One region of the Oceanobacillus sp. NCCP-135 genome, then DNA from elsewhere that is predicted to be linked to it. Evidence: predicted binding sites of a transcription regulator. Region 1 holds the regulator's gene; each other region holds the start of a gene.
What was found. The regulator Rex, encoded in region 1, represses fermentation and respiration genes when NADH is low (regulators of the CRP and FNR family bind a similar motif). The targets are predictions, from matches to a motif close to TTGTGAAATATTTCACAA.
Positions count from the first base shown of each region.

Region 2: nadC (carboxylating nicotinate-nucleotide diphosphorylase) is a predicted target of Rex. The motif match lies at 6,601-6,618, and genes of this name have one in related genera.
Region 3: AC6HVZ_RS00485 (hydroxymethylglutaryl-CoA synthase) is a predicted target of Rex. The motif match lies at 6,234-6,251, and genes of this name have one in related genera.

Region 1 is NZ_BAAKSZ010000048.1:3,389-13,574, forward strand. It holds gene groL (chaperonin GroEL) at 1-762, opposite strand, end outside; gene groES (co-chaperone GroES) at 809-1,093, opposite strand; gene AC6HVZ_RS18625 (CPBP family intramembrane glutamic endopeptidase) at 1,727-2,440, shown strand; gene AC6HVZ_RS18630 (DUF4305 domain-containing protein) at 2,443-2,643, shown strand; gene AC6HVZ_RS18635 (redox-sensing transcriptional repressor Rex) at 2,906-3,538, opposite strand; gene moaC (cyclic pyranopterin monophosphate synthase MoaC) at 3,531-4,034, opposite strand; gene AC6HVZ_RS18645 (ABC-F family ATP-binding cassette domain-containing protein) at 4,430-6,349, shown strand; gene AC6HVZ_RS18650 (FtsW/RodA/SpoVE family cell cycle protein) at 6,740-7,927, opposite strand; gene tsaD (tRNA (adenosine(37)-N6)-threonylcarbamoyltransferase complex transferase subunit TsaD) at 8,153-9,163, opposite strand; gene rimI (ribosomal protein S18-alanine N-acetyltransferase) at 9,160-9,609, opposite strand; gene tsaB (tRNA (adenosine(37)-N6)-threonylcarbamoyltransferase complex dimerization subunit type 1 TsaB) at 9,602-10,186, opposite strand, start outside.
Region 2 is NZ_BAAKSZ010000001.1:90,691-100,876, forward strand. It holds gene hpaD (3,4-dihydroxyphenylacetate 2,3-dioxygenase) at 1-898, shown strand, start outside; gene AC6HVZ_RS00405 (flavin reductase family protein) at 932-1,420, shown strand; gene AC6HVZ_RS00410 (fumarylacetoacetate hydrolase family protein) at 1,708-2,499, shown strand; gene AC6HVZ_RS00415 (fumarylacetoacetate hydrolase family protein) at 2,496-3,257, shown strand; gene AC6HVZ_RS00420 (5-carboxymethyl-2-hydroxymuconate Delta-isomerase) at 3,273-3,656, shown strand; gene AC6HVZ_RS00425 (hypothetical protein) at 4,440-5,378, shown strand; gene AC6HVZ_RS00430 (transcription repressor NadR) at 5,798-6,334, opposite strand; gene nadC (carboxylating nicotinate-nucleotide diphosphorylase) at 6,659-7,504, shown strand; gene AC6HVZ_RS00440 (TAXI family TRAP transporter solute-binding subunit) at 7,525-8,547, shown strand; gene AC6HVZ_RS00445 (TRAP transporter permease) at 8,600-10,186, shown strand, end outside.
Region 3 is NZ_BAAKSZ010000001.1:104,235-114,420, reverse strand. It holds gene AC6HVZ_RS00495 (AAA family ATPase) at 243-3,335, opposite strand; gene AC6HVZ_RS00490 (exonuclease SbcCD subunit D) at 3,365-4,558, opposite strand; gene AC6HVZ_RS00485 (hydroxymethylglutaryl-CoA synthase) at 5,017-6,189, opposite strand; gene AC6HVZ_RS00480 (ATP-binding protein) at 6,394-7,269, shown strand; gene AC6HVZ_RS00475 (vWA domain-containing protein) at 7,287-9,206, shown strand; gene dapA (4-hydroxy-tetrahydrodipicolinate synthase) at 9,281-10,174, opposite strand.

The sequences.
Region 1 (10,186 bases):
CCCTTCAACATCTTCAGCAATTAATAGAAGTGGTTTACCTTGTTGAACAACTTGCTCAAGTACTGGTAATACTTCCTGGATGTTACCGATTTTTTTATCCGTAATTAAAATATACGGATCTTCAAGTACTGCTTCCATTTTATCCTGATCTGTAACCATATATGGAGAAGCATATCCACGATCAAATTGCATACCTTCAACAACTTCCAGTTCCGTGTTGAAACCCTTTGATTCTTCAATTGTTATTACACCATCATTGCCAACACGTTCCATTGCTTCGGAAATCAGACTTCCAACTTCTTCATCTCCAGATGAAACTGCAGCAACCTGTGCAATCGATTCTTTACTTTCGATTGTTTCTGAAATACCTTTTAACTCTTTTACTGCTGCTTCCACCGCTTGTTCAATTCCGCGACGAACACCAACCGGGTTTGCACCAGAAGTAACGTTTTTCAAGCCTTCTGTGATCATTGATTGTGCTAATACAGTTGCAGTTGTTGTACCATCACCAGCAACATCATTTGTTTTTGATGCAACTTCAGATACAAGCTGTGCACCCATATTTTCGAACTGATCTTCCAACTCAATTTCTTTTGCGATTGTTACACCATCATTTGTAATTAAAGGTGAACCGAATTTTTTAGCTAATACAATATTACGGCCTTTTGGTCCGAGTGTTACTTTTACTGCATCTGCTAATGTATCTACACCACGTAGCATTGCGCGACGTGCGTCTTCACTAAATTTAATTTCCTTAGCCATAAATAAGCCCTCCTCAAATTAAATAATCATACGTATTTTCTATTTTTTAGCTAACAACAGCTAAAATATCACTTTCACGAAGAATTAAGTATTCTGTGCCTTCGTATTTCACTTCAGTACCGGCAAATTTTGAGAAAATAATGCGATCTCCTTCTGACACTTCAAGTGCTACCTTCTCATTATGTTCTGTAACTCGACCCGATCCAACAGCAACAACTTTTCCTTCCTGTGGTTTTTCTTTTGCAGAGTCTGGAAGTACAATACCGCTTGCAGTTTGTTCTTCTTGTTCAACAAGCTCGATAACAACACGATCTCCTAGTGGTTTAATCATGAGATCAGCCTCCTTAATTCCATATCATTTTTTTATTTATTAGCACTCTAACACACCGAGTGCTAATCCCAATTAATATAATAAATAATAAATTTTAAAAATGCAAGTATTGTATGCTGTAATTTTTATTTTTTTTACTAATTTTTTTTACTTATACGAAAGCATTCCTTTAATTAGAAATCAGAATAAGTGCATGCTTTATGCTTTCACCATTAGAGCTTACGCTTCAGAGTATAACGAATTTTAAGAAAGTAAAATACGCTCTCAAGAATCCCTTTAACGATAAGTCGATTTTTCTAGGAATGTCTATATTTTCAAAACCATACTATTATTACAAGCCCGTAAAATATGATAAAATGTGTAGTATGTAAAATAATCATTTAAAGAGGACGTTCAAAAAGTCCGTTAAAAATGACACATCGAGTTTCTTCGTTGGCTTGCTTTTTTGTTCCTTGGAAAAGAAAAACACTTTTCCTGCGTGCTAGAACGTTTCCTCACGTATTAATTGCATACGTTCGGTACTCAAAGTTACGCCGCCTCGAACTTCTCGGTTCTTTTTATCCTCCTTTTTGAACAAGCACTTAAAAGAAATTAAACAATGAGAACATACATAATTGAAGGAGTCGTTGTATTTTGACAAAGCGATATTGGTGGGTCATCATTACCTATATTATTATGCAATTTTCAGGAATTGTTTTTGCACCATTGCTCTATTTATTAACACCTCTTGGTAAAAACGATGCGGTTGTTTATTGGTCGATCTTTAGCTTTCTAGTGGGACTGATCGTTGTATTAATACTAATGAAGCCTACGATGAAAGCACCAATTCATCGTAATGCCGCCTCTACCGGAAGCATTATGCTTTGGTCCATACTAGGTCTATTTATGGCATATTTTGCGCAAGGGATAGCTGTTGCGATCGAAATGAATCTTCTAGGAATTGAGGCTGGCTCTGAAAACACACAAGTGATCATGGATGTAACGCGTGCTACTCCTTTATTTATGATCATCCCAATGTTTATCGCGCCTATTCTAGAAGAAATTATTTTTCGGAAAATAATTTTCGGAAGTTTACATGAAAAAATGAATTTCTTTTTCGCTGCACTATTATCAGCTTTTGTGTTTGGAATTATTCACGGAGAACCACAGCACATCCTAATTTATGCTTCCATGGGATTTGTATTCTCATTTTTATATGTAAAAACAAAACGGATTATTGTACCAATCGTTGTGCATATGGCTATGAATTCTATTGTCGTTCTTGTGCAATATAATTTCACTCCAGAGGATATGGAAAGGATGCAACAACAATTACAAGATATGCAGATGATTCTTATTGGAGGCTAATTATGAGAACTTCACCCCTGGCAATGGCCATTGTATACTTTATTATGGGAGTATTTTTCGTATATATCGCAATATTAAGTGCGGATAAAACAATTTGGAATATTACGACAATCATTATAGCGCTTTTCGCAACCCTGGACTTCGGTGTGAGCATACGGCTGATATCCATTCATTTCCGGTTAAAAAATAAAAAGAAAAAGTAGAAATATGCGTTTAATTAGCTTGAAAGATCAAGCGCAGCACTGGACGGAAAGTGAACAAAAAGGCGACAATAGCAACGAAGCAGGTATCGAAATCAATCCTGGCAAAATAAAGCCTTTTTACTTTAGATATACGTTTTGAAAATTGGATTGATAATGAGAATGATGCGTGAAGCAAAGATAACTAAAGAAGGGGATGATGTTATAATAACATCATCCCCTTCTTTAGTACTACCTGTGTCATAGACAAGCAAAACCCACTACTCTAATCTTCGCTACTCAACGGATAGTGCTTCAAAAAATAAACCAGTGCTTGTAGTTCAATAGCTAAGTCAATATGATGTACTCGAATATGATCAGGAACGGTAATTCGTGCAGGTGTGAAATTTAAAATCCCAGTTATTCCATGATCCACTAAACGATTGGTTATACCTTCTGCTTCACTAGCAGGAATGGTCAGAATTGCTACGCTAATCCCTGTCATTTTTTCTTCCAGGTTTTCAATATGATAAACAGGAACGCCACCAATTTTTTTCCCAACCTTTTCATTATCCACATCAAACGCCATTTTGATTTGTATATTATTATTTTTTAAAAAATTATAATGCAGAAATGCAGTTCCTAAATTCCCAACACCAATTAAGGCAACCTCGGTCAGCTCATCCTGATCCAGTGTTTTTCTAAAAAAACCAAGTAAATACTCAACATTATAGCCATAGCCTTTCTTACCCAATGCTCCGAAATAGGAAAAATCTCTTCGGATAGTTGCTGAATCTACTTTTACGGCCTCACTAAGTTCTTTTGACGAAACACGTTTCTTACCCTGGTGATTTAAATTATTTAAAAATCGATAATATAAAGGCAAGCGTTTGGCAGTTGCCTGTGGTATTTTATTCATTGCTATTCCTTCTTTCACTTCGATAATAATCTCCAGACTTTCCGCCTCTTTTCTCCAAAAGAAACGTTTGGCCGATGATCATTCCTTTATCAATCGCCTTGCACATATCATATATGGTAAGCGCTGTTGCTGATGCAGCTGTCAAGGCTTCCATTTCAACACCTGTACTTCCCTTCGTTTTTACAAAAGCTTCTATTAAAAGTTCATATGTGTTATTTTCGACAAACCATTCAAAGGAAATATCAATTCCTTTCAATTGCAGTGGATGACACATTGGAATCAGATCCGATGTATTCTTCGCTGCCATAATTCCAGCTACCTGCGCAACAGAAAGCACATCACCCTTTTTGATTTTATTACTTGTAATCTTTTCATAAATTTCCCTTGTTACAATTATACTAGACCGGGCAAGCGCCATTCGCTCTGTTTCGTTTTTTTCACTGATATCGACCATTCGTGCTCTACCCTGTTTATTAAAATGCGTGAAATCTGTCATACACTCAACTCCAATATATTAAAAATGGAACATCCTTTATAAATAAATAGGTTCAAAAGTGAAAATAAAAAGGATTGAAAAATTCCAGGCAGCATCGCTCTGATTTGCAGAACGGATACAGTATACGTGAGCAATATGCTTACACAGGATTGTATGCTCACAGGACAAGGAAAGCTTCTCTATACGCCCGTCTCCGTGAGAAAAAGCTATTTACTTTTTCAAGGACGTGACGGCACTTAATAAAAGATCCCCTACGATTTATCATTTTACCGGACTTTTGAACAGCTCTATAAGTTATTTTAACAGATATTCACAAATAAGTCGTGATCAATTTCACAATATTATTGCTTGCCTAATTCAAAATACGATACACTAGAAGAGATGAGGTGAACGAAATGATACTTATGCAATTAAACGGATTATCTAAATCATTTGGAGCAGAAGAAATTTTAGCAAATATAAAGCTTGAAATAAAAAAGAATGATCGGATTGCAATTGTTGGCAGAAACGGTGCCGGAAAATCGACTTTATTAAAAATAATGGCAGGTGAGCTTACCTATGATGAGGGAGAGCTTTTCCAACCAAAAGATCTCACCATTGGCTATCTGTCCCAGCACATGTCTTTAGAGTCAGGAAAAACCATTTGGGAGGAGATGCTGGAAGTATTTCAGCATCTCCTCCTTCAAGAACAAGAACTGCGTGCTATGGAGGAAAAAATGGCAGAAGCTCCGGATATTTCTACTACACATTATGAAAAGCTGCTACATGATTATGATAAATTACAGCAATCCTTTCAACGTAATGATGGATATACGTATGAATCTGATATAAAAGCTGTGCTTACCGGATTGAATTTCCAGGATTTTGACTACGAAACATCTATTAATGAACTAAGTGGTGGACAAAAAACAAGATTGGCATTAGGGAAACTATTACTGAAACAGCCTGCCCTACTCATCCTGGATGAGCCCACAAACCATCTTGATATTGCAACACTTGGTTGGCTGGAGAACTATTTAATAAGCTATCCTGGTGCGGTCGTCATTGTTTCCCATGACAGATATTTTTTGGATAAAACCGTATCGATTGTTTATGAAATATCCCGTCATAAAACAAAAAAATACTATGGAAGCTACAGTAATTTTCTGGAACAAAAAGCACTTGATTATAAGCAGGAATTAAAAGAATTCGAAAAACAACAAACGGAAATTAAAAAGATGGAAGACTTTATCCAACGAAATATTGTTCGAGCAGCAACAACGAAACGGGCACAAAGCCGAAGAAAGCTATTGGCGAAAATGGATAAGATAGATAAACCGCTTGGTGATGAATCCTCTGCATCATTTTCATTCCAGGTTAATAGACGTAGCGGCAATGATGTATTAAAAATAGATAGTCTATCCTTTCGTTATGAGGATGATTCTAAGAATTTGTTTTCGAATATCAAGTTGCATGTGAATCGTGGTGAACGAATTGCATTGGTTGGTCCTAATGGAGTTGGAAAAACAACTTTATTAAAAACAATCCTCGGAACATTAAAACCGGCAAATGGCCAGATCCAGATAGGAACCAATGTGCAAATCGGCTATTACGATCAGGAACAAGCAAACCTGTCATCATCCAAGACTGTTTTACAGGAGCTATGGGATGAGTATCCAACCATCAATGAAAAAGATATTCGCACCGTTTTGGGAAACTTTTTGTTTTCCGGTGATGATGTTTTAAAACTCGTGCACTCCTTAAGCGGTGGTGAGAAAGCCCGACTTGCTTTAGCAAAGTTAATGATGCAAAAGGCAAATTTATTAATCATGGATGAACCTACCAATCATTTGGATATTGATAGTAAAGAAGTGCTAGAAGCAGCCTTGATTGATTTTCCCGGAACCATCATTTTCGTTTCCCATGACCGATATTTTATCAATAAAATTACCGATCAGGTTGCCGAAATAGAGCACGATGGTGTAACCGTCTATTTAGGGGATTATGATTATTATATGGAAAAGAAAGAAGAAGAAGCTGAATTAGAAAGACTTCAAGAAACAGCTGAGATCACGCAAAAAACAGATGAACGAAAGCTTAGCTTTAAAGAGGAAAAACAGCTTCAAAGCGAAAAGCGCAAAAAGCAACGCAGGATTGACGAGCTAGAGGAAATGATAGAGCAGCTTGAATTAGAAATCGAAAAGCTTGAAGAAAAGATGGCACAACCTGATGTCTACCAGGACCATGAAAAAGCATTGGAATTAACGAAGGAGACAAGCTTGATTAAACAGGAGATAGAGCAACTGATGGAAGAATGGGCAGTTTTGCAGGAGTAATTTTTAAAGATAAAATATGTAATAGTAGCCCAACAACCCACGGGAGGTATGTAAATTCATGTAAATGTTGTGCATCACCCTCGCCAACCTGTACACATTCACGCATAAGTCGTGTAAGCAACCCTGAATGTCTTCCTAAACAAATAAAGCCGTCCGAGCACCTATAACCCAACAGTCTCCCTTTCATCTTAAATCATGAAAAGGCGTAGATAAGTTCGTTTCTCTACGCCTCTTTACATGCAAATTTTTTTGGTTCAATCACATTTTGCGGGGAATGTTAGATCAGTTGGTTTATTCGGAACCGGTACAATGTGTATTTAAAGAAACAAACCTATTAATTTTCCCGTACTTTGTGAAAGATCCAATTTTTTATTTTTTTGTTGTAAAAACCTATTTAAACAAATAATCATTTTGTATCGTATGTTCAACAGCAACCCTATATACAATTCCCAATCCAATCATTGTGGATAACACAGAGCTTCCACCATAACTTATCAACAATAATGGAATACCCGTAACAGGCATAATACCCAATGTCATTCCAATATTTTGAAATGCATGAACCAATATTAAACTAAGATAGCCAAAACAAAGGTATGCGCCAAACGATGATTGTTTGTACACATTAAGCCCCAATGTCAGCAGCTTATATAAAAATATAAAAATGAGAAAAATAACAAGTGCACTGCCAATAAACCCAAAACTTTCCCCAATAACAGAGAAGATGAAATCGGTATGGGCTTCCGGAAAAGACACCTGTAGACTGTTCATTCCTTTACCAAATAACCGACCTGAGCCTAATGCCATATATGCCTGATCAAAATGCCATGATGCATCATTTGAGGGCTGTGATGGATTAAACCATGTCATAATTCGATCGATTTGATACGCTTGTTGAGGTCCTACCAGTTCTTTTGCTAGGTCTGTAAATTTTATAATAAATCCTAAGGCTGCTCCTGCAACTGCTGAAATAGTCGCAATCAAGCTTAAAATTATTTTCCAGCTAATACCAGATAATATAATAAACATACCAGCAATAAATAAATACACCATGGCTGTTCCAAAGTCCGGCTGCTGCATAATTAATATCACGGGCAGAACAGTAATGCCCAGAATTTTTGATAATAATAAGGTATCTGTCTTGATATTCGTTACTTCATATTTCGCCTTATGCTTACTTATTACCGCTGCTAAATACAGAATAGTTGTTATCTTGGTAAATTCTGCGGGTTGCAAAGATAACCCAGGTAATTTAAACCAGCTTTTAGCGCCGTTCGTTCTTTCTGCTATAGCTCCCGGACCATCCGGACTTATCAACAAGACAAATAAAACAAAAATTCCAATACCATAAATAAATACGCTAGCTTTATATATTTGTTCTAAATCGAGAAACTGTATGGCAGCAACAATGCAAGCACCTGCCGTAAACCAGACAATTTGTTTTAACACAAAACTACCATCATCCCCGTATTGTTCAAGCTGTTCTGCGTTATATACGGAAAGTAAACTGACAGTAACAAATAATATAAACAAAAATATTAAATCACTCTGTATATAATAGGATTGCTTCTTAGACATGCAAATTCACCAAATTTCTTTTACTTAATCAAACGGTTATACAAGTTATTTAGATAACCCACAGATATATTCACATTCAAACGGCTATTATACAAGTTGTTCACAAAGTTATGCACATTATCCACAGAAAAACATGTCATTTATACACATTTTTAATCCACAAAGAATAAATAGCTATACTAGCATTTTCATCAATTACTCACAGAGCTGTGGATAACATGTGGACTATTTTAACAGCAAAGATGCATTTGCATTTAGATCTAATTCAGATCGCCTTCCCTGTTCATACGCTATCATACCTGCTGCTGCGATCATCGCCGCATTATCCGTACAGAGCTTTAATGGCGGGATTACCAAAGGGATCGCTAAATCAGCAAACTGAGCTTTGAGTTCCGCCCTAAGCCCTTTATTTGCCGCCACTCCACCAGCCACAATCACTTGTTTCACATTATACTCCTTTGCAGCACTGACTGTTTTTGTTGTTAATACGTCAACCACACTGGCTTGAAAGCTTGCAGCTATATCTTCATCCTTCAGTTGTTCTCCGCGTTGTTTTGCATTGTGGATTTTGTTGATAACTGCTGATTTTAACCCACTAAAACTGAAATCATAGCTGCCTTCCTCCAGCCACGCACGAGGAAAATCAATATTCTCCTCACCAACACCGGCTAAACGATCAATCTGTGGTCCTCCAGGGTAAGGAAGCTTTAGCATCCTCGCTACCTTATCATAAGCCTCTCCAGCAGCATCATCAAGCGTTTCCCCAATTACCTCATAAACCCCATGCCCTTTCATCAAAACAAGCTCTGTATGTCCGCCTGAAACAATCAGAGCGAGCAATGGAAACTGAAAATCTTTTTCCAATCGATTTGCATAAATATGTCCTGCGATGTGATGTACACCAACAAGCGGCTTCTGTTTAGCAAAAGCCAAGGCCTTTGCAGAATTAACGCCAACAAGCAATGCGCCAACAAGTCCAGGTCCCTCTGTCACAGCAATAGCATCAATATCCTCCCAGCCTAGCTTCGACGCTTTAAAAGCCTCTTCCAACACGATTGTGATTTGCTCCACATGGTGTCTGGAGGCAATTTCTGGGACGACTCCACCAAAACGTTTATGACTATCAATTTGTGATGCAACGACATTGGAAACAATCTCCCTACCATTTCTGACGATGGCAACAGCAGTTTCGTCACAGCTTGTTTCAACTCCAAGGATATTCACATCTTTATTCATATTAAATTCACCCACATAACTAACGCATCCTCTTGATTATCTGTATAATAATTCCTGCGAATTCCACCAGGTACAAGTCCAAATTTACGATATAATCCCTGTGCTTGAATATTTGACATTCTTACTTCAAGTGATAGACGGGTTACTCCCATAAGTATTGCTTGTTGGATCGTATATCGAAATAGCTTTTCACCAAATTTATAGCCACGGTATTCAGGCCTTACAGCAATATTAGTTATTTGCGCATCATCTATAACAATCCATGCTCCAACATAGCCAACAATTTTTTCGTCCAATTCAATGACAAAATAATACGCATGATCATTATCCACAATTTCCTGATAAAAAATATCGATGGTCCAAGGAGTTGTAAACGATGCTTTCTCTACTTCCATTACTTGATCCACATCAGCAAGCTCCATTTTCCTAATTGTAACATTAGCCATGTTGCTGTTCTTCCTTTTGGGCCTTAATCCAATTCGCTTCTGCCTCTGCCAATCGTAAGTAATTTGGTGTTAATAAATGTGTAGAATCAGCTTTACGATCCTTGCCAGCTAAGGCTAAATACGCAGGCTTAACTACATGATAAGGTCCTTCAGGAATGATTGCAGATTCCCCCACATTCGCCATAATATCCTCTTTATATATTGAAATATCAGGACTCAGGAAGAGTATTTCTTTCTTTTCATCTGCAAGCTTTTTTAACATATCTTCCATTAGACTGTTTGATTCTTCATAAACTAATTCTAATGAATTTTCATTCCATTTATACAAACCTGTATATACCATCCCTCGGCGTGCATCAAAAAATGGACAGATATAACCATTTAAAAACCGTCCTTGGTAGGCAAGAACTTCTAAACTGGAGACCCCAACTATCGGGATATCAAGCGCCCATGCCATCGACTTTGCTGTTGCTAATCCAATCCTTACGCCAGTATAGGAGCCCGGTCCTTTAGCAACAACAATTTTATCTAGTTGTTCAGGTGACATAGAAACTTCCTTCATTAATTTATCAATTGC
Region 2 (10,186 bases), on a different contig from region 1:
AGGATTCATTGAAACAGAATCAGATGAAAATTATATCTATTTAAGGGGATTGGAAGAGCGGGGGCATCATAGTTATGTTCTTAAAAAAGCTGAACAGCCGGGTGTTGAGGTTATCAGCTATAAAGTAGAACAGGATCAGGATTTGGATCGGCTGGCAGCATTCTTTGAGGGAAAGGGAATGAAAATAAAGTGGTTTGCAAAAGGAAGCCAGCATGCACTTGGTCGTGCTTTTCGTGTGCGGGATATCTCTGGTATTCCGGTTGAATTCTTCTGCAGGATGGATACGATCGAACGCCTGCTGCAGCGTTATGATCTATATAGGGGTTCCAGAATGCAACGAATCGATCATTTTAATTGTATGGTACCAGATGTGCAAAATGCATATGATTTCTACCGGAATGAACTTGGTTATGCCTGCTCGGAATATACTACGACAAAGAATGATGATATATGGGCCGCATGGCTTCATCGCAAGCCCGCCGTTCACGATATTGCCTTTATGAATGGTCAGGGCCCAAGGCTTCATCACGTAGGATTTTGGTTAAGTGATCCGATGAGTGTGATTCATACATGTGACGTACTTGCCTCATTGGGGTATGCGAAGAGTATTGAAAGAGGACCAGGCCGTCATGGGCTATCTAATGCCTTTTTTCTTTATTTACGTGACCCTGACGGTAACCGTATTGAATTGTATACAGGGGATTATTTTACAGGCGATGCTGACTTTGAACCTATTCGCTGGGATTTGGATGACCCGCAGCGTGCGACATTCTGGGGGCATGAGCCGCCCGATAGCTGGTTTAATGAGGCCATGCCATTTGTTGATTTTAATACAGGTAAACGTGTAGTTGTTCAAGAGGCAAAGCTAGAACAAAGAAAGCCGGATTTTATAGTTTAGATTTTAGCTAAATTATTAGAAAGGAGAATTATTTTGGATGATAGCGTTTTTCGAAATGCAATGGGGAAGTTTGCGACTGGTGTGACGGTAATTACAACAAAGGTTGGAACCGAAGTCCATGGGATGACAGCTAATGCTTTCATGTCAGTATCGCTGGATCCCAAGCTGATTACTGTTTCAATTGATAATAATGCTAACATGCTGAAGAAAATTAATACATCCGGAAAGTTTGCTGTCAATGTTCTTTCTGATCAACAGCAATCGATCTCGATGCATTTTGCGGGACAGAAGAAAGCAAAAAAAGAAATAAATTTTGCTTTTAAAAATGAAATGCCAGTCATAAAAAATGCCTTAGCTACCATTGTTTGTGATGTGGATCAAACCTACGTTGTGGGTGACCATACATTAATTATAGGGAAAGTGCTGGAACTTGATTTGAAGGATGGCAATCCATTAACATTTTATGGTGGAAAATATGGCAGTTATCAAGCTACCGGAATGTATTTGAATAATGCTTTATAAAGTGAAACTTCATTCAGTGGGGGCTTCCCTTCCTCCCCCACTGAATGTTAGTACTTCATGATATGACCTAAAGACCCTTGATCAGAATCAGGAAATTTACGGGCTGTTTATACCGCAAGGGTATGACACAAGGTCCTCCCCCACCTTCACATTTGGGATTTCTCACACTTGGAGTTGGGGGTATTACTGCCCGTTAATGCGTGATAAATAAGCTTTATAGGCCAGTAAAGTACTGGTCTGTTTTTCTGTATGTTATAGCCCGTTTTGAAAATGAAAGGAGTGTCCTGATGATTAGTGTGAAGCTAAAATTAAAGGGAATGCAGCAATTTATTCAAGGCACTGTAGATTTTAAAGGAGATATTGTGGGTATCAATGGTGAGCAAATAGCTATGGATAAACTTCCTTTTGATAATCCATTATCAGGAACCGTTTATGGTACCAAATTAAACTACAAAGGTGCATATGAAACTTTGAAAGCTTCGATGTACAAGAAGCCATACAAAGAGCCCCCAAAAGCACCAATTTTGTATATTAAGCCAGCTAATACTTTAATTAGTAATGATGCAAAAATTCCACTGCCGGAGGATATCTCTGAACTGGAAATAGGTGCAGCTTTAGGGGTAGTAATTGGTAAACAGGCTACAAAGATACCGGAAGATAAGGCATTTGACTATGTATTTGGATACACAGTTGTTAATGATGTTAGTATTCCGCATGAGAGTGTCTACCGACCGGCAGTGAAGGAAAAAGCCCGTGATGGTTTTTGCCCGGCAGGTCCTTGGATAATTGAACGTAAAGCTGTGAAAAAACCAGATGAACTGAATATTCGTGTATATATTAATGGTCAACTAAAACAGAAAAATAACACAAGTAATCTCATACGCCCAATTAGCAGACTTCTGGCCGACGTCACTGCATTTATGACACTATATGAAGGAGATACGCTACTTGTCGGTGTCCCGGAGCATGCGCCACTGGCGAGGGTTAATGATCATGTTCAAATTGAGATAGATGGGGTTGGAAAGTTACAAAATACAATCAAAAGTGAGAGAAATTTGCTGGGGGGAATTGTGAAATGAAACATGCCAGAGTAGTTTATAATGGCTCGATCCAGCATGCTATTGAAAAGAATGGAAAAATGCAATTGAATGATGGCCAAATTGTAAATGAGAAAGAAGTAATCTGGCTCCCACCTGTAGAACCCCGTACTGTTTTTACGTTAGGTCTAAATTACGATGACCATGCAAAAGAGTTAGACTTTAGTACTCCTAAAGAGCCTTTAGTATTTTTAAAAGGGCCAAATACATTTACTGGTCACCTTAGCAAGACGTATCGTCCCAGTGATGTTACCTTTATGCATTACGAGTGTGAATTAGCAGTGGTAATTGGAGATACTGCAAGGAATGTGAAGGAGATAGATGCGTATGACTATGTAGCAGGTTATACGGTTGCGAATGATTATGTGATGCGTGACTATCTGGAAAATTATTATCGCCCCAATCTTCGGGCGAAGAACCGTGATGCCTGTACACCACTCGGTCCCTGGCTAGTAGATGCTCAGGACATAGACGATCCGATGAATCTGACATTGCGGACATATGTTAATGGTGAAATAACACAGGAGGGTACTACTGCTGACATGATTTTAGGTGTATCTGAATTGATAGAATATTTAAGTAGCTTTATGACATTAAATAGAGGGGATATTATTCTTACCGGTACACCTAAAGGGTCTGTTGATACGAAGGTGGGAGATGAAGTGATAACTGAAATTGAAGGAATTGGCAGGCTTGTTAATACCATTACAGGTGAGGATACATTGACTATGGCAAAATAAGGTGGAGGAGAATAAATGCCGCATTTTTACATTGAATATACGAATAATCTTAAGACAGAGGCAGATATACCACAATTACTTCAAACAGTGAACGAAGTGTTTCGTTTCCATAAGCATATTATTCCAATTGCAGGCTTACGGATTAGAGCAATTGAGCTGACTGATTATCTCATAGCAGATGGTTCAGCAGATGATGCGTTTGTCCACGCCACCCTTAAGCTTGGAAAAGGTCGTTCCCACAAAGATAAACAGGCTCTTTCTGACGATCTGTTTAGTAAGATGGAAAATCATTTTGCAGACTTGTTTGTAAAACGCTATTTAGCACTTTCCATGGAAGTATATGAATTTAGCAATCCTACTTATAAGAGAAATAATATTCATGCAAGGTTTGAGAGTTGAGAATCTCAAGTGTTGCTGAATTATATAGATATTCAACCTAAGCATACGATACTTTATAAAGGTATCGTTATTTTTTTGCTGACGAATAGCAGTTAGAGGTTTTGTGGCAGGCTGTTTCTTCGCATAATTGATTACTCGACCCACCAAAAGACTTGTTGTTATCTGCCCCGTAGTTGATGTAAAGTGCGACGCAATGAAAATCATTTGCAAACGCTGGTTGAGAGCAGGGATTCGCTCCGGAAACACATTTCGCTTTCTGCGGGCGGCTGGTGAGCCTCCTCGTGCTTCGCACTCCGGGGTCTCACCTATGCCTTTCCTCCCGCGGGAGTCTACAATGTGTTTCCTCCGCTGGATTTCCGGTTATTGCCGATGTACTGCATTAGTATTCAATTTTTAAAACATCAAACCACCTCACCAGTTCGGGTGAGCAGAGGGCGGTGACTCCTGCGGGAACAGCACGTGTCCGAAGACCCCGCAGAGTGATTTTCTCAAGGAGGCTAAGGCCGTGCCCGCGGAAAGCATCCGCCCGGAGCGATCCAGAACGGCGATTATAAAAATTCTATAGCAAACAATAATTACGTCGCAGTTTACATCACCTGAGAAGGCTAAAAAGTAACAGTATTTTGGTGGGGCGAACGAAGTGCAGTCCCAAAGTTTACGAAAAGAGCCTTGTAGAAAAAACAAGTAAGAACTGGATAATTTTAGTAGGGAAATGAAACCTTCCTTATCTCTTAATCGTAAAATTATACAGAAGCAGTATTGATTAACAAGGGGGAAATACATATGTACAAAGATCTGAATGATCAGCTTGTTCAAATAAAAGGGAAAATGACTAGGAAGAAAAAATGGCAAACACAATTGACAGATTACAGAGTTGAATTATCTGGAATTGAGGATACAATCACTGAACTCGAGGATCAGCTCACGGAAGAAACGAAGGATGTTAAGAAGCTGGAAGGAATTGGATTGACCAGCTTGTTTCAAACATTTTTTGGTGCAAAAGAAGAAAAGCTGCGAAAGGAAAAGCAGGAGGTTGTGGGTGTTCAACTGCAACTGAAGGAAGCCAGTAAAACACAAAAGGAAATCAATGAATCTATAATGGTATTAGAGAATAAATTACAAGATGTGGTAACCATTGAAATTGAATATCAAAATATATTAGCTGTAAAAGAAGAAATGATTAATGCAAGCAATGCTGCATCTGCTCGTGAATTATACGATTTAAGTGAAAAAGAAGGGGATATACAGGCCTTTATTACAGAATTGGAAGAAGCTATTAATGCAGGGGAAACTGTCAAATATGCGCTCGCCAATGCTATAACTTCACTTGAGAGTGCTGCAGGTTGGGGGACATTCGATTTGTATGGTGGTGGGGTGATCACAGGGGCTATCAAACACAGTCATATCGATGAAGCTACAGCATATATACACCAAGCTCAGACTAAAATGCGAAGCTTCCAGAAAGAATTGCTAGATGTTAATGAAGCTGCTGAATTGCATGTAGATATTTCCAAGTTATTGAAATTTGCAGACTTTTTCTTTGATGGGATACTTTCCGATTGGATGGTCCAAGGAAGGATTCAAGATTCTTTGGAACAAGCCAGAAGTCAACAATCAAACGTCGGTCGGATAACAAGTAATTTAAAAGTGGAAATGGGAAAACAGAAAGCAGATTTAGCGGCCCTGGAAATAGAAAGAAAGGCATTGATTGAGAGGTTTTAAAGCACCTGAAAAAATACCTGCTATCATGACAATTTATTTTTTGTCAATAAATTATTTCGTTCTTTTTGCCTAAATGAAGGTTTTATCTGATAACATTATAGTTAATAGATCACTAATAGGAACTGGGGATATGAAAGATTAATTAATGAAAATGCTTGAATCACGAAAAAATGAAATTATTGAAATTCGCCGTTATTTACATGAACATCCGGAGCTTTCTTTTATAGAGAAAAAAAACAGCAATGTATATTGTAGATTTTTACAAGGATAAATATGTTGCATCTTTAAGGATATAAAATAAAGACAATCACTGATAGATTGATCGCTATCTTTGATGTAGAGGGTGAAAGGTGGACCGGGAAATATTAAATGTCATTTCCCGGTACTACCAAATTTGTATAATGACCCAACGCAGTGATCTATTTAACTAGTATTCCCACTTCTTCTAGCGTATCACATGCTGCTTCAATTTTATCCATCGTATCTGCTTCCAACGTGTGGAGATGGATGCCTTCGGTCAGGGTTGATAAATAGGAAGCATTGGTCTCATTAATTTTTTTGATGAATTGATCCACTTCTACTCGACTGCTCACCATAATGGAAGCAGTTAAATCTCCATAAACAGCATGCTCTACAATTACGTCTTTAACCGTAACGCCATGGTCAACAATACAGTAAAGTTCTTTTTTTGTTTGTTCGGGTGTGTGGTTACATACAATAATTATCCGTTGTACGGTTTCGTCACTTCGTTGATTCATAAGCAAATAACCTTGGCTTGTCGCAATAACAGGTTCGTTTTTTGCTTTTAAAATGGATACATCTTGGACAATTACCTGTCTGCTCACATTCATTTTTTTGGCGAATTCACCCCCGGTAATGGGATGCTCGGCTTGATTTAACATATCCAAAATAAGTTCCTGCCTCTTTGTAGAGGACATTTTATTATTATTTTTCATACAGCTACTCCTCAAAAAATCTTTAATATATTACCACTTTATTCAATACCATATCTGGTGCGAACTTGGGAGGATTGTCTATAATAATTTAGAATAAATTATCCGGCAATCAAAAAAAACTCTTGCTATTATAATAATCTTATGTAAACATAGATGTCAAGACAGCAATATTTACTGTTAGATATTTTCACTGGATAGGATTTTGCAGATAATACTTATAATAGAAAGGCATTTTTACAGTATTTATTTACAAAGTAGTGCTTTGTATGTGAATGTTTTCACATAAAAGACAGTAATTCATTTCATGAAAAAGGGGTTTAGCAGATGAATCAATTAAAATTACGAGTTCTGCTCCAATCATTATTATTGGAGGATATTGGAGATAATGATATAACAAGTCAAGCTATTTTTCCGCTGGAAGAGATAGGCATGGGTATATTTATTGCAAAAGACAATGGAATTATTTCTGGGTTGGGAATCATAAAAGAAGCTTATCATTTACTCGATTCCTCGATGGAAGTTACTTTGTATATAACAGATGGCGATAAGGTGACTGCAGGTGAGAAAATTGCAAAAGTGACTGGATCGATTGCTCATTTGCTCACAGGTGAGAGAGTCATATTAAATTTGATACAGCGCATGAGTGGGATTGCGACGATTACAAATGAATGTGTGGAGGTATTAAATGATCCTTCTATTCAAATTTGTGATACGAGAAAAACAGTTCCTGGATTGCGTATGTTTGATAAATACGCCGTTACTACCGGCGGTGGGAAAAACCATCGACAGGGTCTGTATGATGGAGTAATGATTAAGGATAATCATATTTCTTTTGCTGGGTCCGTTACGAAAGCGGTACACGCGGTACGGGAAAAAATTGGTCATATGGTAAAAATAGAAGTGGAAACAGAGACGAAAGAGGAAGTGCTGGAGGCAGTTGATGCAGGTGCTGACGTGATTATGTTTGATAACCGTTCACCGAAAGAGGTAAAGGAGTTTGCATCGTATGTACCTGAATCAATTGTAATCGAGGCATCCGGAGGAATCACATTGGAAAATCTAGCATCGTATCGGAGTACAGGTGTCAATTATATATCTTTAGGATTTTTAACCCATTCTGTAAAGGCATTGGATATCAGTTTGCAAGTTAAAGAGGGTAACAAAAAATAAATGTGTTAGGAGGATTAAACATGTTAAACAATGAAATTTATAAACTTGTTTTTTTGCTGCTGGGTTTGTTTTTTTTAGCAGGATGTGGATCGGAAAAGGAATTTATATCAGGTGCTGCCTCTAATTCAGATGCAAGCGAGTCAATTCAAACAACAATTATAGGGGGGCGTACCGGTGGTGCCTGGTCTGTGTTTACAGAGGGTGTTGCAGAATCAGTCCGACGGGAGCATGATGGGTCCATCATTACCGTTGAACCGGGTGGGATCGTAGAAAATCCGCAAACAGTGGGTACTAATACTGTCCCTTATGGATTGTCCTATGCAATGACTGCCTATGCAGCGTACATTGGAGAGGAACCATACAATCAAGCTTATGAGGAAATTCGGGCAATAAGTGTCGTTATCCCGGCAAATTATTATCAATTTATTGTAAGGGCAGATACGGAATATGATTCTTTTGATGACATGATTGAACATCAGGTTCCATTCCGCTTGGCAGTTGATCAAAAAGGGTCAGCTGGTGAAATTATCACCCGGAATATTTTGCAGGAATACGGTGTTACTTATGAGGATATCATTTCCTGGGGAGGATCGGTTGACCATTTAGGTGGTGCTAAAACATTTGAATTGATGGCTGATAATCGCATTGATGCTACTGGAGACGCAGTGTCTGTTCCTTCGAGTGATATTATGGAGGCGTCGACGACATTAGATTTCAAATTACTTTCATTAAATCAGGAAGTAATTCAGTCGATATCTGAAAACCTGGGAATGGAAGCCGGAACAATTGCAGCTGGAAGTTATCATTTTTTGGAGCAGGATATCGATACAGTTAATACACCAGTAATATTATTAGTGCATAAGGATGTGCCGGAAGAAGAAGTCTATCAAATTACAAAAGGAATTTACAATAATTTTGACTATCTGGGTACAGTACATGAAGAATTTAAAAACTTAACAGCTGATAATATGATGGATGTTGGTGATGTCCCGCTTCATCCAGGAGCTCAAAAGTTTTTTGAAGAAAAAGGGTTACACAATTAACCGTTTAGGTAAATTCTAACAGTGTTTGGCTGTAGAAGGAAGGTTTTGAATCTTGATCTTAAAAGACAATTTAACCGCTTGGCTTAAAGAAGGGGATAAGCGAAAATTACCAGGGATTCATTTGAAAATTTTCTCCGTTTTTGCATTCATTTTGTCTGTATTTCAGATTTGGTCTGTTGTTTGGGGAAAATTAAATCCAATCAACCAAATGGCAATTCATCTGTCTTTTATTTTAGGACTGACTTTTTTAGTCTATAGCTTTTCTAAAAAAACAGTACACAAGAATGTGCCAACAAGTATTGATTACGTTTGCAGCTCTCTGTCCTTGGGTGCAGGAATTTATTTCACTTATCATGCAGAACGAATTGCGGAAAGAATTCCAATAATGGATACGTTAACAAATTGGGATGTTTTCTTTGGCCTGGTGTTTGTTATTCTTAGTATTGAAGCTGCACGTAGAACGATTGGCCTTCCGATTATTGTTATTGTTTTAATTGGTATCAGCTATGCATTATGGGGTCATCATTTAAATGGGCTTATGTGGCATCGGGAGTTTTCAGTTGTGGAGGTTTTGGACGATCTGGCGTTTAGCTTTAATGGTCTATGGGGTTCCCCAATAGCAGTAGCGGCTTCATTTGTATTTATGTTTATGTTATTTGGGTCATTTCTAAATAAAGCAGGAGCGGGTGAGTTTTTCTTCAAGCTTTCTACAGCTGTAGCAGGAAGATCAAAGGGTGGTGCTGCGAAGGTAGCAGTTCTTGCCAGTGCATTTTTTGGATCTATATCGGGAAGTCCAACAGCGAATGTTGTTACAACTGGTGCTTTTACGATTCCCGTAAGTAAGAAAGCTGGTTATAAGTCATCATTTGCAGCCGCAGTGGAAGCGGCTGCATCTACAGGAGGAAGTATATTACCGCCAATTATGGGCTCATCCGCTTTCCTGATGGCAGCAGTAACACAAATGTCTTATGGATCCATTGTTATCGCAGCAATTATACCGGGAATTCTCTACTATGTTTCGCTGTTAACGATGATTCATTTCGAGGCATTCAGACTGGACCTGCCACGTACTGCTAAAGAAGCTATACCCCGTATTTCTATGGTATTGAAGGAAGGATGGTACTATTTTATTCCTTTAGTTGTTTTAGTCTTTTTCCTGATACAGGGCTATAGTGCATCAAGAACTGGCTTTTATGGCATTCTATCTATTGTCATTGTAAGCTGGTTCCGTAAAGATAAGCGGATGAATGTCAAAGCAATTATGGCTGCTATGGTTGATGGAGCAAAAGCTTCTATCCCTGTTACAACCGCCTGTGCAGCTGCTGGCTTAGTCATAGCTGGAATTATGTCCACTGGTCTTGGAGGGAAATTAACAAGTATAGTGCTTGGATTAACGGAAGGGATGCTACTTCCTACATTATTCTTAGTTATGATTATTTGTATTATCTTAGGGATGGGAATGCCTGTAGCCGCAGCATATATTTTAACAGCCATGCTGGCAGCACCAGCTTTAATTGAATTAGGTGTATCTACGTTATCAGCACATTTATTTATTGTTTATTTTTCTATTTTTTCAGCAATTACACCACCGGTTGCAGTGGCAGCCTTTGCAGCAGCCGGGATTTCAGGCAGCAACCCG
Region 3 (10,186 bases), on a different contig from region 1:
TATTAATATCTATATCCATGATAACAGATACGTAGAATCGTTTCTTTCATTTTGTATTCGAATTAAAGTGTGTGAAGCTTTTGTTTCATAAAATCATAAACAAATAAGTTGGTTTAAAAGACCAATCAGGATTACTTTGAGAGTAAACACGATTGGTCTTTTTAATCTATAACCATTGAAAGCGAGTGATTAAAAACGCTATGAAAACATCTCCGTAGAGTTTCTATACCAGACTACTTCTTTTATTTTAAAACAAACTCAGACTTACTGTAACCTTCCTTTGTTTTTGTAACTTCAAGTATTGCAGGAAATATCGCTTTCAATTCTTGAACATGTGAAATAACACCGATCATCCGACCTGATTGTTGTATGTCTATTAATGTGTCAATTGATTTATTTAGTGATTCCTCGTCCAATGAACCAAAGCCTTCATCAATAAACATTGTATTAATCGTTATATTTCCCTGGAAGCTTTGAATAACATCAGACATACCAAGCGCCAAACATAAGGAGGCGTTAAACTTTTCTCCACCTGATAATGTTTTAACATCACGGGTTTGTCCAGTATACGAATCATATACGTCAAGCGCCAGCCCACTTTGCTTTCCGCGTGATTCCTGACGATCACTTCGGATTAAATAAAATTGCCCATTGGACAAGCGGGTTAATCGCCCGTTTGCAGCTTCAATAATCTGATCCAGATATTCGATTTGTAAGTAGCGCTCAAAGGATATTTTCTGGCTGTTTTGTCCTCTAATAACATCATGCAAGTCTGTTATCGTTGAAAGTTGTAACTCATGCTCTTTTACCTGACTTTCAGCATCGATTATATTTACTTTCAAATTGGTGGCTTCCTGATAATTTTCTTTTGATAGATTTAATTTATTCAACGCAAATTCATAAGCCTGCTTTAATTCTTCCAATTCATGTTGAAGTGCAGTTAAATCAATCCTTTTCTTTTCTTTCAATACTTCACTTAACTCATTTACCTGCTGAGTCAATGCAGACAAATGTTGATTGAATTTACGTATATCATTTTTCCACTTTTCTCGTTCAACTTCAGGCATTATTGCCTGACGATAACTCTCTTCCGACTCGAATCTCCCATTTTTTAGTGCATCATTAAATTGATTCTCTGCTTTCTTACGCTTAGCTTTAGTTTCCTCTAATTGGTTGGATGCATGCTCTAAATTGGAAGTAACTCTTGTTTGTTCTTCTTTAGCTTGCTGGAGCATCGTCTGAGCTTCGTCCCATGCCTTCTCAAGCTTTAATTTAAGTGCTTTTGTTTCATTTATTTGTTTTTCCAGTACAGATAAAGTTCTTACTTCTTCCGGTACATTGTGCAATCTTTCTTTAAAAATGGCCCGGGAAGTCTCATAGGACGTCCTCAGGTCCTGATACAATTTATCCATTTGTTCTTTCTTTACTTCCAATTGCTTAGTTTCTACTTTTTCTTTTTCCACAACGCTTTTTAGTTGTTTTAATTCTTCACGAAGCTTTAGTAATTGATCTACTTCCTTCTTTAATCGCTTTCCCTGCTCAACTAGTTGATTCTTTGCTTCTGTAGCCTGATCAGAATGGATATTGTAGTTTGCTACTTCTTTTCCTTTCTCTTCCAGTTGGGCTGAATTTGTATTTGAATTCGCTACAGCACTTCGGTATAAACCATCCGTTTCATCCAGCTCTTTCTTTAATGCTTCCAGCTGCTCTTTCGATACTATTCTTTTTTCATCTGCGGCTTTGTTTGGGTGTTCAAGACTTCCACAAACAGGGCACGCCTCCCCGTGATGCAAATGGTCCGCCAGTAGACTTGCCTGATTATTCATCCAAACTTCTTCAAGATCCTTGTACTGTGTTTTTACTTTCCGGTAAGCTGTTTCCTTTATATGAAGTTCTTTATCCAATTCTGTTTGCCTATTCTTTATTTTTATAAAATCCAGTAAAACCTTTGTTTGTTCTCTCAGCTCATTTAATGTTTGTTGTTTATCTGTTAACTGACTAACCGCATCATCTATCGATTGGATTTTCTCATTGTTTTTTTCAATTGCTTCATTTTTTTCAAGTACATTCTTTTTCACTAGTTCCAGTTCACTTTTCGACTTCTTCCCTTTAATCTCAAGCTCCTGTAAGTGCTTTTTCCTCTCATCTACATCTTGCAGGATTGGCAAATACTCAGTTAAACGATCAAATTTTTTGCCAGTATCTTCTCGCTTACTTTTATTGTTTTCTTCCTGTTTATAATTCGCTTCAGCTTTTTTTAAGTTATTACCAGCATTCTTACTGGCATTATTAGCACTATCTAAAATAATCGACTTTTCTTTTTCTTCTTTACGCCATTCATTCACTTGTTTTTCATAAATTTCAATATTGCCAGCTCGTTCTGCTTCTTCTAATTGTTCTTCTTTCTTACTATAAGCAGGAACTTGAACGTGTAATTCCTTTAGCTGTTTTTCTTTTTTATCTAGTTCTTCGAATCGTTCATTTACAGCTTTAGCCTGATGAAATATCGTTTGCTTCTGATCATGCTTATGATAAGCTTCTTCATATTTTTTTTGATCCAGTTTAATTTTATCCCGGTAAAATTCAGCTTCCTTTTCCAACCCTGTTACGATTTGGTTTACATTATAATGTTCTGAAGAAAGTACATTGAATATGAGAGAATCTTCCCGCTTCGGCAAGACGTTAGCAATACTTTGAAGATAATTATCTCTCATTTGACTTACCTGATTAAATTCCTGCATGATGGCATTTTTTTTATTTTTTAAAAGCTCACTCAAGTGTTTGTAATTCTCAGTTTTGAACAGTCTACGTAAAATCGCTTCTTTATTTTCCGTCTCCGAAGTTAGCAACTTCCGAAATTCTCCTTGTGGAAGCATGACAATCTGCTTAAACTGGTCCTTTGTCAAACCGATGATTGCCTCTACCTTTCGATCGATCTCTGAAACCATTTGGCGGTCAACACATGGGATCTCTTTTCCATCCACTTTTTCGAAAAACTCATATTTTTCACCAGTCTTGGACTTATTCCCCTGTTTCACATGACCCAATTGACGAAAAATACGATAAAATCGTCCTTTCAATTCAAATTCCAGTTGAACAGAGGTGTGGGTATTGTCGTCGGCAAAATCACTTCTTAGCATTCTATTATCTTCCCTATCCGTCCCACTCGCACTGCCATACAACGCAAAACATATTCCATCAAAAATCGTTGTTTTACCTGCACCGGTATTTCCGGAAATAACAAATAAATTATTCTGCTCCAAATCATTAAAATCGATTATTTCTGTATTTTTATATGGTCCAAACGCCGTCATATTTAACTTCAGTGGTATCACGCTGATTCTCTCCTTTCTTCTACGAAAGCTTAGTTCGATATATATTCTTTTTGTTTCATCTTTTTAGAACTCTCATTTTCGTCCTTCAAAAGTTCATCAAGCACTTCTTTAAAAATATATTCCGTTTCTTCGGTTGGTGCGTCTCCTTTTACTTCCTTGTAAAAAGCCTTGAAAAGATCCAGATCACTCATTTTACTGCGATCCACTATCCTCTCATCGTCAGCAGCCATTGGCGAAAAAGAGTAATTCTTACGCTCTACATGCATAGCATTCGGATAAACGGACCTAACCTTTTCCATCGGTGAAAGTACGGGTGCCTCGTCCATTAATCGAACGAAAACATAGTCTTCATTAATAGGATGTGTTAACAGCTCTTCAACCGTAGCTTCCACTGTTCGAATATCTCTTCGGGGAACGAGCTCTCGCTTCATGACAGAGACGTTTCCCACTCCATCCATCTCAACAATATGGAAACCCTTTTTATGGTTCTCTTCCGATATGGAATACTTTAAGATCGATCCTGAATAGCGAATCGTTTCATTTAAGACATAATGGGCCTGATGCAAATGACCAAGCGCTGTATAGTGAAAAGCTGAAAAATGATGAGCATCGACAAATTCTGCTCCACCAATAGAAAGCGGTCGCTCAGAATCACTCGTATTCTCCTTTTCTTCCCCAAACGGCGTAACAAAGGCATGACCAACAAATACATGCCGAGCATTTTTATCAAGTTTTGCAGTGATTTGTTCCACCGTTTTTTTGGCAGCATCATTATGTGTACGAATGGCGTCATCTTCCAAAACATTACGAACAACACTTGGATCACAATATGGAATAAGATGGAAGTGTACTTCTCCATGTTCATCCTGTAAAATAACCGGCTTGAGGTCTTTTGTATAGTTACCAACGATATGAAAGCCATTCTGCTCCATCATACTGCTTCCAAAGTTTAATCTGCTGGGACTATCATGGTTACCAGCAACCGCAAGAACAGGCGTTTTTAATTTCATAACAATTGTCTCAAGTATTTCATCCAAAAGATGAACAGCTTCTGTAGGTGGAACAGCACGATCATACAAATCACCTGCAATGATCACTGCATCTGGCTTCTCCTCTTCTATTGCTTGTAAAAATTGCTTGAGAATATAACGTTGATCATCTGTCATATAAACACCCTGAACAAGTTTACCTAAATGCCAATCTGCTGTATGGAAAAATTTCATAATCCCGTCTCCCTTCGTAGTTTAATAGAATTTTTTGTAGAAAAAGTTTAGAAGAGGTATTGCTTGAAACATAAGGCATAAGGAGGAACTATCATTTAAGAAGTGGATAGCTATGCTAATGAGTGTAGCAATTAAATCAGCTAAACGATGCTGGACGTAATAAGTCTTTTATACAACCGTAACTCTCTTAATGCTATTATAATCGTATCTCCATTGATTATGCAAAAGGGGAAATTTCCATAATGGCTGCTACTCTATAGTTAAAATACAATTCTCCTATGTAATCAGTGTATCATTTTTGCTTTTCTCACAAAAAACCAATAGAGAAAATCTTTTTTTCGATTAGAATAGCAACAAACTTTTTCTACTTTAAAAAAGTAAAAACAAAAGGTACAATTCTCTACTTGAACTGCACCCCTTGTATAAGTCCTGCACAAAATAATCATGTAGCAACACGATTATCGCAATTTATTAACATATTGACGCATATTGTCCATTATTCCTGCCAAACAAATACTTGCAGGATCTTTCTCAATGTCCAATTCCAGAGTTGATCCATCAATGGGTAAGGTTTCTTCAAATATCTCTTCATACTCTGAAACAGTTACTTCAGTTCTTGAAGTAAATAGCTTTGTATGTTGTTCTACATGTAAATACTCCCGGTAATTCGGCTGCAAAATACCTGTAAAGAACTCTCCAACTGCTCCTGAACCATAGCTGTACAGACCTATTCTTGATCCTGCTACTAAATTCTCATTTTGTTCAAGCAGTGATAGCAAACTCAAATACAATGAACCCGTATATATATTACCAACATTCCTGTTATATTCTGTACTGATTTTAAAATTTGCCAATAAACGTTCTTCATCTTCTTCTGTTCCTTCATCCAAAATAGTTTTTAAGGCTTTGAATCCCATCTTTGTATAAGGTAAGTGATAGCAAATGGCTTCGAAATCCTTTAAAGCATGACCTGTTTTTTCTTTGTACGCTTCCCAGAGCGTTGAAAAGAATAAAATGTATTGTTCATTCGAAAATTTTCCATCAACAAAAGCCTTATCTGAATATATTGGACGCCAAAAATCCATAATGTCAGAGGTTAAATAAGCGCTTTGATCCTCCAATGCCATAATTTTAGGATCTGCACTAATAACTAATGCAACCGCACCTGCACCTTGTGTAGCCTCCCCTGAAGTATTCAACCCATATCTAGCAATATCGGAACCGAGTACCAATACCCTGCTTTGTGTATTCAATGCGATATGTCCTTTTGCCAGTTGAATCGCAGCAGTGGCTCCATAACAAGCATGTTTCACCTCAATTGTACGCACGTGAGGATTAAGCCCTAGCAATTGATGAACATACACTCCTGCTGATTTGGAATGATCTATCCCTGATTCTGTTCCAAATATAACAAAATCAATTTTCCCCTTATCTTCATCATCTAGAATTTTCAATGCAGCATTTGCCGCTAATGTAACAGGATCCTGTGTAATTGGAGAAACTGCCATCTTTTCCTGGCCAATACCAATCGTGAATTTCTCAGGCTCTACATTTCTTGCAACCGCTAAATTATTCATATCAACGTATAAATGTGGTGTATAAAAACCTATCTTGTCTATTCCTATTTTCACTGGTCTTCTCCTTTATTTATCAATAAAATTTAAAATTTTTATCCAAGTGATATTATTCACAAATAGTAGAATGTGTTTATACCAACACTATAAATGGTAATATAATTTACTGATAAAAACAACATTGAACTGCCCGCCATTTATATCGGTAACTTTGTTATTCCGTCAAATAAAGTTTACAATATTGCTGAAAGGAGCTAACAGATGAACACAACTTACAAATTACCTGAAGAAATAAATGAAATTCTATATGCAAATAAGAATAAAAGCAATGATGCATATCAGGAACTCATCCGACATGGTGGTTATGTACCGCCTTCTATAGAATTATTAATCGATGCAATCACAGCATTAAGCCTGGGTAAAAATATCCTGTTAAAAGGACCAACAGGTGCTGGAAAGACAAAATTTGCTGAAACACTTTCACATCTATTTAATCAACCAATGTTTAGTGTCAATTGTTCGGTCGATCTAGATGCGGAAAGCTTGCTTGGCTTCAAAACATTAGCATATGAAGACGATAAACAAGTAATTGAATTCGTTCCAGGTCCTGTAACAAATGCAATGAACAATGGAACTTTCCTATATATTGATGAGGTCAATATGGCCAAGCCTGAAACATTACCGCTTATTAATGGCGTTCTTGACTACCGAAGAACTGTAACGAACCCGTTTACAAATGAGATTATCACTGCAAAAGATGGCTTTAATGTCATTGCTGCAATCAATGAGGGTTATATAGGCACAGTTCCGTTAAACGAAGCATTGAAAAATCGTTTTATTGTCATTGAAGTTCCTTATATTGAAGGCGAACAATTAAAGCAATTGATCACATCTAATACAAACCAAACAAACGAAACGATGATCGATTTATTTGTCAAATTGTCTTCTGACCTTATTCAGGCAGTTGCTCAAGGTAAGCTTTCTGAAGATGCAGCATCCATTCGCGCATTACTTGATGCCTGTGATATGAGTGTAATCATTCCTCCAAAACGAGCAATTCTCCGTTCAATTGTGGATAAATTGGATGAAGATAGAGAAAAAGAATTTGTGAGGAATCTAGCAGAAACTCTATTTTGAAAAAGGAGGATACTCAGATGAAGTATAACCGCTGGGATGACTCGAAAGTCGATACAGATCTTTTCCTGCAGCTGCAGGATCTAGCCACGGTATTATCGGATATTCCTGATTTAAAATTCGAATATAACTATGGATCATTTATAGATATCGTTAACGGAAAGATTGCCGGCAGTCATTACTGGGATATTAATCATCATATGATTAAGGTATCTGGTTATAAAACAGATGTTTTCCTGCGAACAATCGGAACATTAAATTATTCAGATATCCCGGAAATGAAGGTTTATTTAGAAAACATGAGGGATTCAAGGTTGCCAAAATTTGCTTCTCAGCTGATTACCTTGTTGGAGGATTTACGGCTTGAAGAAATCGTAAAAAAAGAAAGACCTGGTACGAAAAAGGACTTTGCTGTCCGGCGGAAATTTTTCAGGCATTATTTTAAAACACAATTAAATACAAATGTGACCCGGAGCTACCCGCTTGATGAATTATTCTGCCTCCTTTATTTAATCATACAAGCAGATCAGCCAGATCCTAATTTCCCCCAAGCAAATGGAAAACAGCTTGATCAAATAGAAAAATTAAAGCCAATCTTATATTCCATTTTCGAAGCAATCAACACATCGGATATTGTGCGTATATCCAGGGAAATTATATTTCAATTAGCGCCATATTATAAGGACAGCCTAAACGAATATTTCACTTTTCCAATTTCTCACATAAAAGATTTTACAATGAATACATTATTCGACGAATTAACCCGTACCGATGAAGTGGCGAATGATGATCAAGAAGAAGTGGATGAGGATAATAATGAATATATCGATCAACGCTTTTCCACTTGGCATCGAGAAAACCAAAATAGTGACAGAAAGCAGACCTTTCTCCAATTTGAATTGGATGTAGGAACGAAAACAAACATCCAGGGCGGTGGCACGAGAGAAACGGAGGACGCTGACCAAGCAATGGGTTCAATTCAAGGTGCTTCAGGTCAAAGTAAAAGAAATGATTATTCTGTACTAGAGTCACTGGAAAAGCAGGAAGCCAATCGTGGTAGCGTTCAACATGAAAGTATGTATGGAACGGAAAACAGAAATGCTGTTCCAATCGTTAAAGAAGCTACCTCTCCATCCATTCAGGATATGGAACTTTATCAGGAATTTGTCAGTGAAATCGAAAACTTTAAACGAAAGCTTGCAGCTACGATTGAAAAAACACTGGAGCACAAAAAGAATGCTCCCCAAAAAGATTTAATCAGTGGACGACTTTCAAAGAAGTTACTCCCCATTGTAATCGATGAAAATCCAAGGGTCTTTTACAAGAAAAACCAGGAATCCAATGAAGTCGATGCGGCTTTCACCCTGCTGGTAGACTGCTCTGCTTCCATGCATAATAAGATGGATGAAACAAAACGAGGCATTGTGCTATTTCATGAAGTATTAAACCAATTAAGAATCCCTCACTCCATTATCGGATTTTGGGAGGATGCAAATGACGTAAAGGAAAATTATCAACCGAACTATTTTCACGTTATCCATTCGTTTACCGACTCTTTTTATCAAAATACTGGAGCCAGAATTATGCAGCTTGAACCTCGAGAAGATAATCGAGATGGATTCAGCATTCGTGTGATCACAAAAGAGATTGCAGCAAGAAGAGAAAAAAACAAATTTCTCCTCGTATTTTCTGACGGTGAACCGGCAGCTGCTAATTACGATCAAAACGGAATTATTGACACAAACTTAGCTGTTTCAGATGCACACAAACAAGGCATTGATGTGATCGGGATGTTTCTGTCAGATGGGGAGCTTGATGAAAGAGATGACCTCATATTGAAAAATATTTATGGTAAAGAGCGGTTAATGATTCCAAGTGTAGCTGAATTGCCGGAGCATTTTGCACCGCTTTTGAAGCGGTTGTTATTGCGTTCGATTTAAAGAATAAAAACACCACCTTGTTTCTTGTAGGTGGTGTTTTTATTATCTTTCGTTGAATACCGAGTTTCCTTTAATTAATATCCAACAGCTTCTTTTAGTTCATATCCTGCAATTACTTTGTACAACGAAGCCCGCTCCGATTCATTTAAGGCTATGAGTGGCAAGCGTACACTTCCAACCGGCACACCAATTCGATTCAATGCTTCTTTTACTGATGTCGGATTTGGTGCTGTAAATAGTGTTTTCATAATTGGTAATAGACGACGATGAACGCTTGCTGCATCAACTACTTCCCCTTTTTGAAAATATTGAACCATTTCCTGCATTTCATTGCCAATGATATGGGAAGAAACAGATACGACACCTGATCCGCCAATAGATAGTATTGGTAATGTCAAACTATCATCCCCACTATATACACTGAAGTTATCAGTTGTTTTGCTGATGATTTCAGCTGCTGCATCTAAATCCCCACTTGCTTCCTTAACTGATACGATGTTTTTTATTTGTGATAGACGAATAATCGTTTCAGGCTCGATGTTCACAACACTTCGACCAGGAATATTATAGAGCATCACAGGCAATGACGTATTCTCGGAAATCACTCGAAAATGCTGATACATTCCTTCCTGGGATGGTTTGTTGTAATAAGGTGTCACCAGCATAATTGCATCAACACCTACAGCTTCTGCATCTTTCGTCAATTCGATGGAGCTCTTAGTATTATTTGATCCTGTTCCAGCGATAACAGATACCCTACCATCTACTTTTTTTACAACAAATTTAAATAATCTCAGTTTTTCATCATGTGTCAATGTTGGTGATTCACCAGTCGTCCCTGCAACCACCAAGCCCTCTGATCCATTTGCAATCAAATAATTTATTAAACCTTCCGTTCGCTCAAAATCAATTTCACCATGCTGATCAAATGGAGTTACCATTGCTGTCAATACTTTACCAAAATTCATCTTAACACCACA